DNA from 3 places in the Brevibacillus sp. BC25 genome. Region 1 is predicted to be linked to each of the others. Evidence: riboswitches for the same ligand, from Rfam matches in the RefSeq annotation. Region 1 holds a riboswitch; each other region holds the start of a gene.
The links. A riboswitch is a leader RNA that binds a small molecule or an ion and turns the genes downstream of it on or off. The one in region 1 is predicted to bind cyclic di-GMP.

Region 1 (3,279 bases):
AACCGTTCATGACCCTCTTCACCTCTATATTTTGCTGGCATTAGTACGGAAATTGACGCTTTTTGTGCTGAACCGAAATCCATTTCAGCGTAGTAAACTCTTCTAGGCTCCATTGACCATTCAAGCGTCCCAATCCGGAATGCTTTTCACCGCCGAACGCCACAATTGGTTCGTCATTGATCGTTCCATCGTTGATATGAATCATGCCGGTCTCGATGCGCTTGGCCATCTGTGCACCTCTCTCCAGATCGCGGGTATGAATCGCCCCGGACAATCCAAATGGTGTCTCGTTCGCCATGCGAATTGCTTCTTCCTCGGAAGCAAACGACATAATGCAAACAGCCGGACCAAACAGCTCTTTGGATGCAATCGACATGTCTGTGGTCACTCCTGTCAATACGATCGGCTCGACCACGTTGCCTTTTACTTCCCCTTTCAGTGCAGGAACGGCCCCTTCGCGTATCGCCTCATCGATCGTTGCCATCAGGTTGGTGACTTGCCGTTGATTGATCAACGGACCGATTACTGTGTCAGGATCATTTGGGTCGCCAACCTTGAGTCCAGATACTTTTTCCACATACAGATCGAGGAATTTATCGTATACATCTTGGTGAACCAGAACCCGGTTAGCCGACATGCAAATCTGACCTTGGTGGGTAAAGCGGCTGAATACCGCTGCATTGACGGCATACTGTAGATCCGCATCCTCCAAAACAATCAGTGCACTATTGCCGCCCAGCTCCAAAATCGCCTTTTTGAAATGCTTCGCTGCCACTTGCGCGATATGGCTTCCTACTTGGCTAGAGCCTGTAAACGAAAGGATGCGCGGAATCGGATGGGAGACAAAACCATCGCCAATTTCAGCAATATCCGTCACAACAACGTTGATCAAGCCTTTGGGCAAACCTACTTCTTCAAAAATTTTCGCGATGAGAGTGCCACCCGTGATTGGCGTGTGCTCATGCGGTTTTAGGACGACACCGTTGCCCGCACCAAGAGCTGGAGCTACGGACTTCATCGACAGATAGAACGGGAAGTTGAACGGACTAATGACACCGACAACTCCTACGGGAATCCGATACAAGCGATTTTCTTTTCCGTCTACGGGAGAAGGCAGAATTTTTCCTTCCATGCGTACCGGGAACGTAGCCGCCTCGCGAATAATATCCTTCACAAGCCCGATCTCAAAAAATGCCTTCAGTCGGGTTCCACCCAATTCACGAATGATGATCTGAATGATTTCTTCTTCATTCTCTTCGATATAGTGAACAGCACGCTCCAACATTCGGGATTTGGTATAAGCATTCACTTCATCCCACTCTTTTTTCGCGTCGGCTGCCGCCTTGTAAGCCGCGTCGATATCCTCCAAATTTGCCATTTTGAATTCTGCGATGACTTCCCCGTTGTAAGGGTTGATATCTTGCAATGTCTTCGCGCCAAGTCCGTCGCGCCACTCCCCATTGATGTACTGCTTGTCCAGTGTTTGAAGGATTGACATGCTTTAACCTCTCCCTTTTGTAAAGTAAATAGGCCCCCTTCGCATGAAAGGAGCCGTAAAACTAAAACAGCAAAATACACTGCTAGTCGGCAACCCGGCTGCCATCGTAGCGTGTACATTAGGCCCGTGGCTTTGCGTCCCCAATTTTCAGTGGGTTTGCCCATTCATAGCGAATGCTGATAAGATTTTGTCGAAAAAAGGAAAGATATGGAGAATCCTACTTTGATTATAGTACTCCATTTCGAATAGTCAAACGAAAACATGTAAATATTTCGTGAAAGGAAGTGAATAAATACCAAAAAGTCCGCATCGCTTGGATACGGACTCCTGATTCTTCCTGCTCATACTCACAATAACGATTTGACATCCTTTACACTCATCGCGAGCTTTTGCTCTACTGCGTTGGCGTCCCTCACGTGCTTGGCCAAGCCTTCATTCAGTTCTTCCAGCAAGCCCTTCGCATCACTTACCTGCTGGGACACATCGTCAGCAAATCGCTTTTGGTGCGCGATGATTTCCATCACACCTGACACTTCGACGTTCAGTGCCTGGAAAGCGTTCACGATCTGATCTGTCTTCTGTGCAGCATCCTTGCTGATGGAAAGCCCGCCTTTGATCGCACTGCTGCTTTTTTCACTGTTGGACAATGCTTCTTTTGTTTCTTCCTGAATCTTGCCAATCAGTTCTGCAATGGTCTTGGTCGAATTCGCTGTCATCTCGGCCAGCTTCCGTACCTCATCCGCTACGACAGCAAAGCCTCTGCCTTGTTCACCCGCACGTGCCGCTTCTATCGCTGCATTCAGGGCGAGAAGGTTGGTCTGATTCGCAATGTCACTGATCACCTTAACGATACTCGTAATTTCCGAAGAGCGCTCTTCCAAGCGGCTCATGGACTTGGACGTATGAACCGATTCTTTGTCCAGCAGGCTCATGACTTCCACAACGTCCGTCATTGCTTTCTTACCTTCATCTGCACGCGCTACCGATTGTTTACAGATGTCCGTCAAGCGCTCTCCTCGATCCGACAGTTGGCTCGCAGATTCATCATCCCGCTCGTTAATGACCTGGATATTATCTACGACACGCTTCATCCTCGTCACCAATCGCACCGTTTGCTCGGATTCGGCGTTCATCGCTTGGTTCGAAGTGAGAATCGCACCCATCTGTTCGTAAATACCGCGAAGCTCATGTTTCCAAGCGTCTTGGTGGCCTGCCATTGTGGTTGTGGGAGTTGCCACTGTCGTCGCTGCTGTCTCTTTTTCTGCTAGGCCTTTGTCTTTTTTCCAAAACATCCGCTTCTCTCTCCTTTGTACCCATCAATTGTCACCTCGGCGGCTATATACGCGGGACTCGATTATTCCCGGATGTTGTTTCGCCAAGCTCAGCAAGTTTTCCAAGAAATAATAGTGACCCTCCAAGAGCTCCACGTCTTTACGCTCAAAATGCTTCGCCTGCAAATACTGCTGCATTTCCAAAGCATAGCGCTCCAGTTTATCGTGAAAATCGTTGGCACGAAGCATTTGCTCCACTTCTGGATATTCTGTTTTCAGGCGACTGATCTCGCTGTATACACGCCCACCCTCCAGAATCATCTGGTAGGCCGTACGCTCAAGCGTAGCTGTCGTAGCTGCCTCCTGCTCCTCACGCTCCTCGCGCAAAGCTGCCAAGTACGTGATAAAATGGTAGACAGTTAAAAACAATGGTCCTAAAAATAGAATGATCCCTGCTTTGTACACATGCTGATTGGACAAATTGCTGATGAGCAGGAACAAGTGAAACAA
Region 2 (3,279 bases), on a different contig from region 1:
CCTTGTGTTCCGTAGAGAAGATAAGGCTTGTCCCCTTTAAAGAGCATAGCTGGGTTAATTGTGTGGAAGGTGCGTTTTCCTGGTTCCAAGTGATTGATGTGTTTGGGATCCAAAGAGAAATAGCTTCCACGGTTTTGCAAAAGGATGCCCGTATCTTTCGCTACGATGCCGGAACCCCAGTCAAAATAGTGACTCTGAATGATGGACACTGCATTTCCATCTTTGTCGACGATCCCGAACCAGGTTGTATCGCCTTTTGGATCAAGCGGTTCTACGGATTTAGCTGCCTGCTTCATATCAATGCGCGCTGCTAAATCTTTCCCGTGCTGCTTGGACAACAGCTCATCCACAGGGATATCCACAAAGGCAGGGTCAGTCAGCCATTTGTCGCGGTCAGCAAAAGACTGTTTCGTGGCTTCCACAATCGTGTGATAGTAATCGGGTGTTCCTTCACCCATGCTCTTGAGGTCAAAATTGTTCAAAACATTAAGAATAGAGAGCGAAGCCATGCCTTGGGAGTTAGGCGGAACGTTGTACGCTTTATAACCGCGGTAGTCTACCGAAATTGGATCTGCCCAAGTGGAGGTGTGCTTCTCAAAATCTTTCAACGTGAGCAATCCGCCGTTGGCTTGCATGTCTGCTACGATTTTTTTAGCAACTTCTCCTTTATAAAAACCGTCAGCACCTTTTTTTGCTATGATTCGCAAAGTATTGGCAAGATCCTTTTGTTTGAGAATTTCGCCTGCTGCATAGGGATCGCCGTTTGGCTTCAGGAATGTTTTGCGGAAACCATCAAAACGTTGAAGATTCTTCAAGTCATTGTCAGTTGGATCTGTGGCGTATTTCGTCCAATATACTTGGTTGGGGGAGACTGGATATCCGTTCTGGGCGTATCCAATGGCAGGCTCAAGCAGTCTGTTCCATTGAAGCTTACTGTTGCCCATGCTTTTATGGGCGTAGTTATACGCCTCCCACCAGCCGGAGACGACACCAGGGACAGTGTTTGCCGATTCATAACCGCGGGACGGGATTTTTTCGTAGCCTTTGTTTTTGTAATAGTCGATGGTTGCCTTTTCGCCTGCGCGACCACTGCCGTTCAGCGCCTTCAGCTCTTTTGTTTTGGCATTGTAGATGAGCCAGAAGTTATCTCCACCAATGGTTGTGTAATGAGGATAGACGACAGCTAATGTGGAAGCGGCTGTAATAGCAGCATCTACTGCATTTCCACCGTCTTCCAATGTCTTCAGGGCCGCAGCCGTAGCCAGATAGTGAGGAGTTGTCACCATTGCGTTCGGTGACATCGATGTTGGACGGTTAGCAGCTTGTGCCCCAGAGAATGTTGATAGCCCGATGACAGCAGTCAGCGCGACGGTCGAGAGTTTCTTCCAGAATGACATTCCTATGAAACCTCCTTCATGATGAACAGAATAATGATTCATTAAACCGGCTATCCGCTGTTGCCTCACCTCCTTTAAAAACTAAAAGTACACAAACATACAAAAATAGACAAAAATAGACATTATGAGCGCGAAAAAAGACCAATGATATAGGATCATTGGTCTCGTCCTACATCAATACTTCGGTAGCTGGCAAGCGTGTCCGCTGTTGCGGAGGTAGCCCCTGTAGCTTTGCGTCGCCGGATTTCCCCGGGTATGCCGTTTCGATATCAATGGATGAAGTAGAAAATTGACACAGATACTGATTCGATCGTTGTGGGAAAATGTTCCTAAAACTCCGTTTGCCAATAATATAGACTATTTACCATTTGTGGTAAATAAGAAAAAATATTTTAATCCAGAAAAATAGTGAGAAATGTTATGGGGAAGGTTGTTTTTCGCAGACATTCACACACCTCCTGGGGCTGAACTGCTTATGATGATAAAAAGGCACATTCGCCAAGGAGTGAAACAAAGACCATGATGCATCCCGATACAGAATTGCGCTATATCAACGATGAGATCGGGTACGGTGTGTTTGCGACAAGGTTTATCCCAAAAGGAACGATTGTATGGGCACAGGATAATTTGGACCAGGTATTGGACCCTGTATTTGTGGAAAGACTTGACTCATTACGAAAACAGGACGTACAAAAATATTCGTTTAAGAACCAGTTCGGAAAGTACATTCTTTGTTGGGATAAGGCAAGGTACGTGAACCACAGCTTTCATGCGAATTGTGTGCCGACCATGTATGACCTGGAATTGGCTGCACGGGATGTATTGCCGGGTGAAGAGTTGACTGATGATTATGGGACGTTGAATCTGGATGAACCTTTTGATTGTTTGCCAGAGTCCGACACGGACCGCTCCCGCGTAATGCCCGATGACTTGCTTCGGTATTACCCGCAGTGGGATCGGATTGCTGCGGAAGCATTCCAACGTTTCAATCATGTTGAACAGCCTTTGCTGCATCTGATTTCCCCGAAGCATCTCGAAACGATTCGTGGGATCACGGAGCAGCGCTTAGCCATTGATTCTGTCATTCATCTGTATTGCAGGTCACAATGGCAAACGAGGCAGCAATGGAAGACGTGAGCGGGTCGGTCAACGACCCGATTTTGTTGAACTCTGGGTAGAGAATCAGTATTATGGAATGTAAAGGTGAAGTGAAAGGTTGATTTCATTGGAAAACAAGGTAGCGGCATCCAATTTTATCCGCAATATCATGATTGATGACTTGCAAGAGGGCAAAGTAAAGGAAATCATTACCCGCTTTCCCCCAGAACCGAACGGGTATCTTCATATTGGACATGCAAAAGCAATCTGCCTCAACTTTGAGTTGGCACGTGAATTTTCCGGCAAGGCCAACCTTCGATTTGACGATACCAATCCGGTAAAGGAAGACATCGAATACGTAGAGGCCATCAAAAGGGACGTTCAATGGCTGGGTTTCGAATGGGACGGGCTGTTTTTTGCATCTGATTACTTTGAAGAGATGTACAACCGTGCGGTGCTGTTGATTAAAAAAGGTTTGGCTTACGTAGATGATCTGTCTCCTGAAGACATGCGTAAAATGCGTGGAACATGGACAGAGCCAGGCACAGATAGTCCGTTCCGTAACCGATCTGTGGAGGAAAACCTGGACCTGTTTGCACGGATGCGCCAAGGGGAATTCAAGGACGGAGAAAAGGTGCTGCGTGCGAAAATCGATATGGCTTCTCAGAACTTCAACATGCGTGATCCGGTTCTGTATCGAATCTCCCATGCAACGCATCACAACACGGGCGACAAATGGTGCATCTATCCGATGTACGACTTCGCTCATCCGTTGGAGGATGCC
Region 3 (3,279 bases), on a different contig from region 1:
GTTTTGCATGTAGTTGTCTACATTGGTGAACATTTCTTGTACTTCGAGGATGCCCTCGCTATTTTTCTCAAAAGAAGTCTGTGACTCGGAAATCATATCCGATACGAGCTTCATTTTTTCGCGAATGGTCATGAGCAGGCTCGAGATCGACTCTGAGGATAGCTTGGAGGATTCAGCCAGCTTGCGTACTTCATCTGCTACGACAGCAAATCCTCGGCCGTGTTCGCCTGCGCGAGACGCTTCAATCGTGGCATTGAGTGCCAACAGATTGGTTTGTGCAGAAATCTCGGAAATGGTTTGAATGATTTTCCCAATTGATTCGGTTTCTTTATTGAGCTCTTGAATCAGCTGGTTCGTACCTTGGATGTCCGTGATGAATCGTTCAAAGTCATTGCCGATGTTGCCAATGCGTTTGCCGCTCTCGCTAGTGGCTTCTTTGGTCGATTCTACGTACTCATGCATCTCTGTAACAGAGCGAGTCATATCCTCAACTTGCAGATTCGTCGAGCTCATTTCCCGACGCAGCTCGTCCGTATTGCTGGTCTGGACCGTAAAGGACTCCATAATGTCTTGCAGGGAAGCGACGGTTTCGACTGCCCGAACATTCACACCGTCCGTCACCTGGTTCAAATTCTCTTGATAGTCTTGCATAGAGGTGAGTGATTCATTGATCTGATCCAGAACACGTTGCAACGATTCCTTCGAGGCAATCGCTTCTTGCTTTTGTTGCTCACTTTCCTCTTGCAGCTTGTTATTGAATACAGCATGCATCATGCTCGTGACAGAGACGAAGCAGAAGGTAAGCAGGAAGTACATCAGATCAATATTGTTAGTCGAATGGAAAATCGTTTCTCTCTGTGTCAGGAAGTAGTAAGAGACAATACCCAATGTCGATACAATCGTCAAAATATTGATGAGTCGGTCTTGATAAATCCCCATGACTGCTACAAAGAACATAATGGTCATGATATTGATCATATGCGGGTCCAGTCCAACTACGATGAACATGAAGATCCCGATTACGGCGAGGTTGAAAAACTTCATGAAGGGCGCTGCTTTTTCACGGAAACTCGGGCGATTGGAGATGTAAGTAAAAGGTGCCAGCACGCCATACAAAATACCCAGTATCGTGAAAACGAATGTGTACGATACGCCTAGAAAGAGGTTTAAGACCTGAACAATCGTAATAATACTTGCGAATACGATTACGACCCAATTGTTTCTTCTTCTCAATAAATCAATGTTATCGATGTTATCCATGTTACCCACCTACCTCGACTTTTACTTGGTTGGATGACGACGAATTGTACCAGGAATATTTCGGATCGTGCTTATTGTCATAGACATCTTTTAGATGGAAGAGGGTCGGAATGGCATCGGCCCCTTTGTAAAAGACGATATCTTTGGTCTGAGTCGCTTTTACTTGATACTTCTTGTTAATGAACGAAAAAAAAGTCGGATCTGCTACCCCAATTGCGTGGGTATAACCATTCTTTTCAGCGTAATCTATCATCAAGCAAATTCCCTTTTGCCCTAGTTGTCCGCGGTATTTCGGCAAAACAGCGAGACTGTCTACCTCCATTACTTTCATATCTTCTGTAACAACATCCTGAAAAAGTGATTTCATATAAGCACTTGATTTGGAAAAGGGCGTCATTTCAAATGTTCCACCTGCTTCACCATCTTCGGCAATTAAGAGGAACTGAGCCGAGCCTTCTTTCGCGTACTCCATCTCGAAGCCCATGCTTGTCCATACTGTTTCTTTGATTTCATGAAATTTTGCTAACTCTTGTACGGTTTCTACTTGTTTGTACATAACTCGTCCACTCCATCATTTTCTCTGATTGAACCATGTTGTGTATGTTTGACGTCTCAAAAGTTATGTTTTTCCATCCGTTACGAAAATGAAAGTGCTTTCATCCTCCTTTCAAAAATGTAAACACAAAAAAAGGCCGTTCCATCGAAATGGAACAACCGAAGCTACCAACATCGAAAAAATAGTCTCAAGATGATGGCAACCCGGCTATCATGGTCAAAGACTGTAGACCCGTGGTTTTGCGTCGCCACCTTTCGATGACTTTGCCTTTTGCATTCTTTAGCAAAATTTGTAAAAACGTGTCGAATTTTGCTAGAGATAATCATGCAAAATATAAGCCAAAAGATATAACTTTGTCAAGTTTTGGTAGGGAAAAGAAACTAATTGTTCATAAAGCATAGACGTACAAAAAACCAGTTATGGTATCAACTGGTTCTTCGTTATATAGGCGTTAGGTTAGGGTACGCAGAATGTCTAAAACTTCGGTTGGCTCCATTCGCTTTTTGTAATCTGGATCTAAGCATGCTAACCGGATTACGCCCTGGTTGTCGAGGATATAAGTAGCAGGAATGGGGAGCGTCCAAAAATCGTCACTATTAAAATGCTTGAGATCAATATCCAATGATCGGTAGGTATCCTGTAAATAATCAGGCAGTCTGAATCTGAGTTTATATTTTTCTGCTATCTGGTTGTTGGTATCGCATAACACGGGAAAGCTCAGTCCGGTTTTCTCTTGCATAGTAAGAGAGTGTGCAGGAGATTGTGGACTAATGGCAAACAATTGGGCACCCAGAGAGGTTATCTTATCGATCTGTTTTTGGTATGCTTGCAGCTCCAAATTGCAGTAGGGGCACCATGATCCACGGAAAAACGTGAGGACGATGGGACCTTTTACGATTTCTTCCGACAAGGTAATGGTCTTGCCAGTGTGATCGTTCAATGTGAAATCAGGCGCAAACGAACCAATCGGCAAGCCCTTTGCGTGTCCAGAGGTCCTTAGCTCCTCGATTGATCTTGTAAATGAATCTGTTACTTCACGAGTGAGGAAGTCTGCTATTTGAATGGTTGTATAATCTAGCTCTTCGCGCAGGCTCTGGAAATGTGGTTTATCCATATGTCGTTCCCCTCTTTTTCGAAAGAATAGTAGAAGCTATAGCTTTACGATATCTTTCTTTTGGAGGGAAAGATGTAAACTGGATTACATCTTCTTTAAAATGTTGTCCCGATGAATGGAAATGGTTTTAAAGCCTGTTTGAATCAGTTCTTCTCTTGCTAAAGCACGTAATGCTACCGTCACAGCTTCCCTGGATGCCCCGACAAAATGGGCGAGCTCTTGATGGGAAAGAGGTAACTCAATTTGTTGAAACGCAGAACTGTTAGGATTGCCAAATTGGTCGGCAAGCCTTACTAACGTGGAAATAATGCGATCTTGTAAAGGGAGAAGGGCAAGATTTTCGGCTGCT

Region 2: linked by a shared signal. The riboswitch ahead of ggt (gamma-glutamyltransferase) and the one ahead of PMI05_RS14675 (aldehyde dehydrogenase family protein) in region 1 are both predicted to bind cyclic di-GMP.
Region 3: linked by a shared signal. The riboswitch ahead of PMI05_RS22605 (GNAT family N-acetyltransferase) and the one ahead of PMI05_RS14675 (aldehyde dehydrogenase family protein) in region 1 are both predicted to bind cyclic di-GMP.

The regions. Positions count from the first base shown of each region.
Region 1 covers NZ_AKIX01000050.1:28,342-31,620, reverse strand. The annotation lists gene PMI05_RS14680 (methyl-accepting chemotaxis protein) at 1-10, opposite strand, end outside; gene PMI05_RS14675 (aldehyde dehydrogenase family protein) at 41-1,498, opposite strand; cyclic di-GMP riboswitch class I at 1,584-1,669, opposite strand; gene PMI05_RS14670 (methyl-accepting chemotaxis protein) at 1,846-2,790, opposite strand; gene PMI05_RS14665 (hypothetical protein) at 2,815-3,279, opposite strand, start outside.
Region 2 covers NZ_AKIX01000033.1:7,678-10,956, forward strand. The annotation lists gene ggt (gamma-glutamyltransferase) at 1-1,397, opposite strand, end outside; cyclic di-GMP riboswitch class I at 1,579-1,667, opposite strand; gene PMI05_RS09810 (SET domain-containing protein) at 1,917-2,534, shown strand; gene PMI05_RS09815 (glutamine--tRNA ligase/YqeY domain fusion protein) at 2,614-3,279, shown strand, end outside.
Region 3 covers NZ_AKIX01000095.1:12,180-15,458, reverse strand. The annotation lists gene PMI05_RS22610 (methyl-accepting chemotaxis protein) at 1-1,269, opposite strand, end outside; gene PMI05_RS22605 (GNAT family N-acetyltransferase) at 1,262-1,816, opposite strand; cyclic di-GMP riboswitch class I at 2,011-2,094, opposite strand; gene PMI05_RS22600 (peroxiredoxin-like family protein) at 2,268-2,930, opposite strand; gene PMI05_RS22595 (Crp/Fnr family transcriptional regulator) at 3,015-3,279, opposite strand, start outside.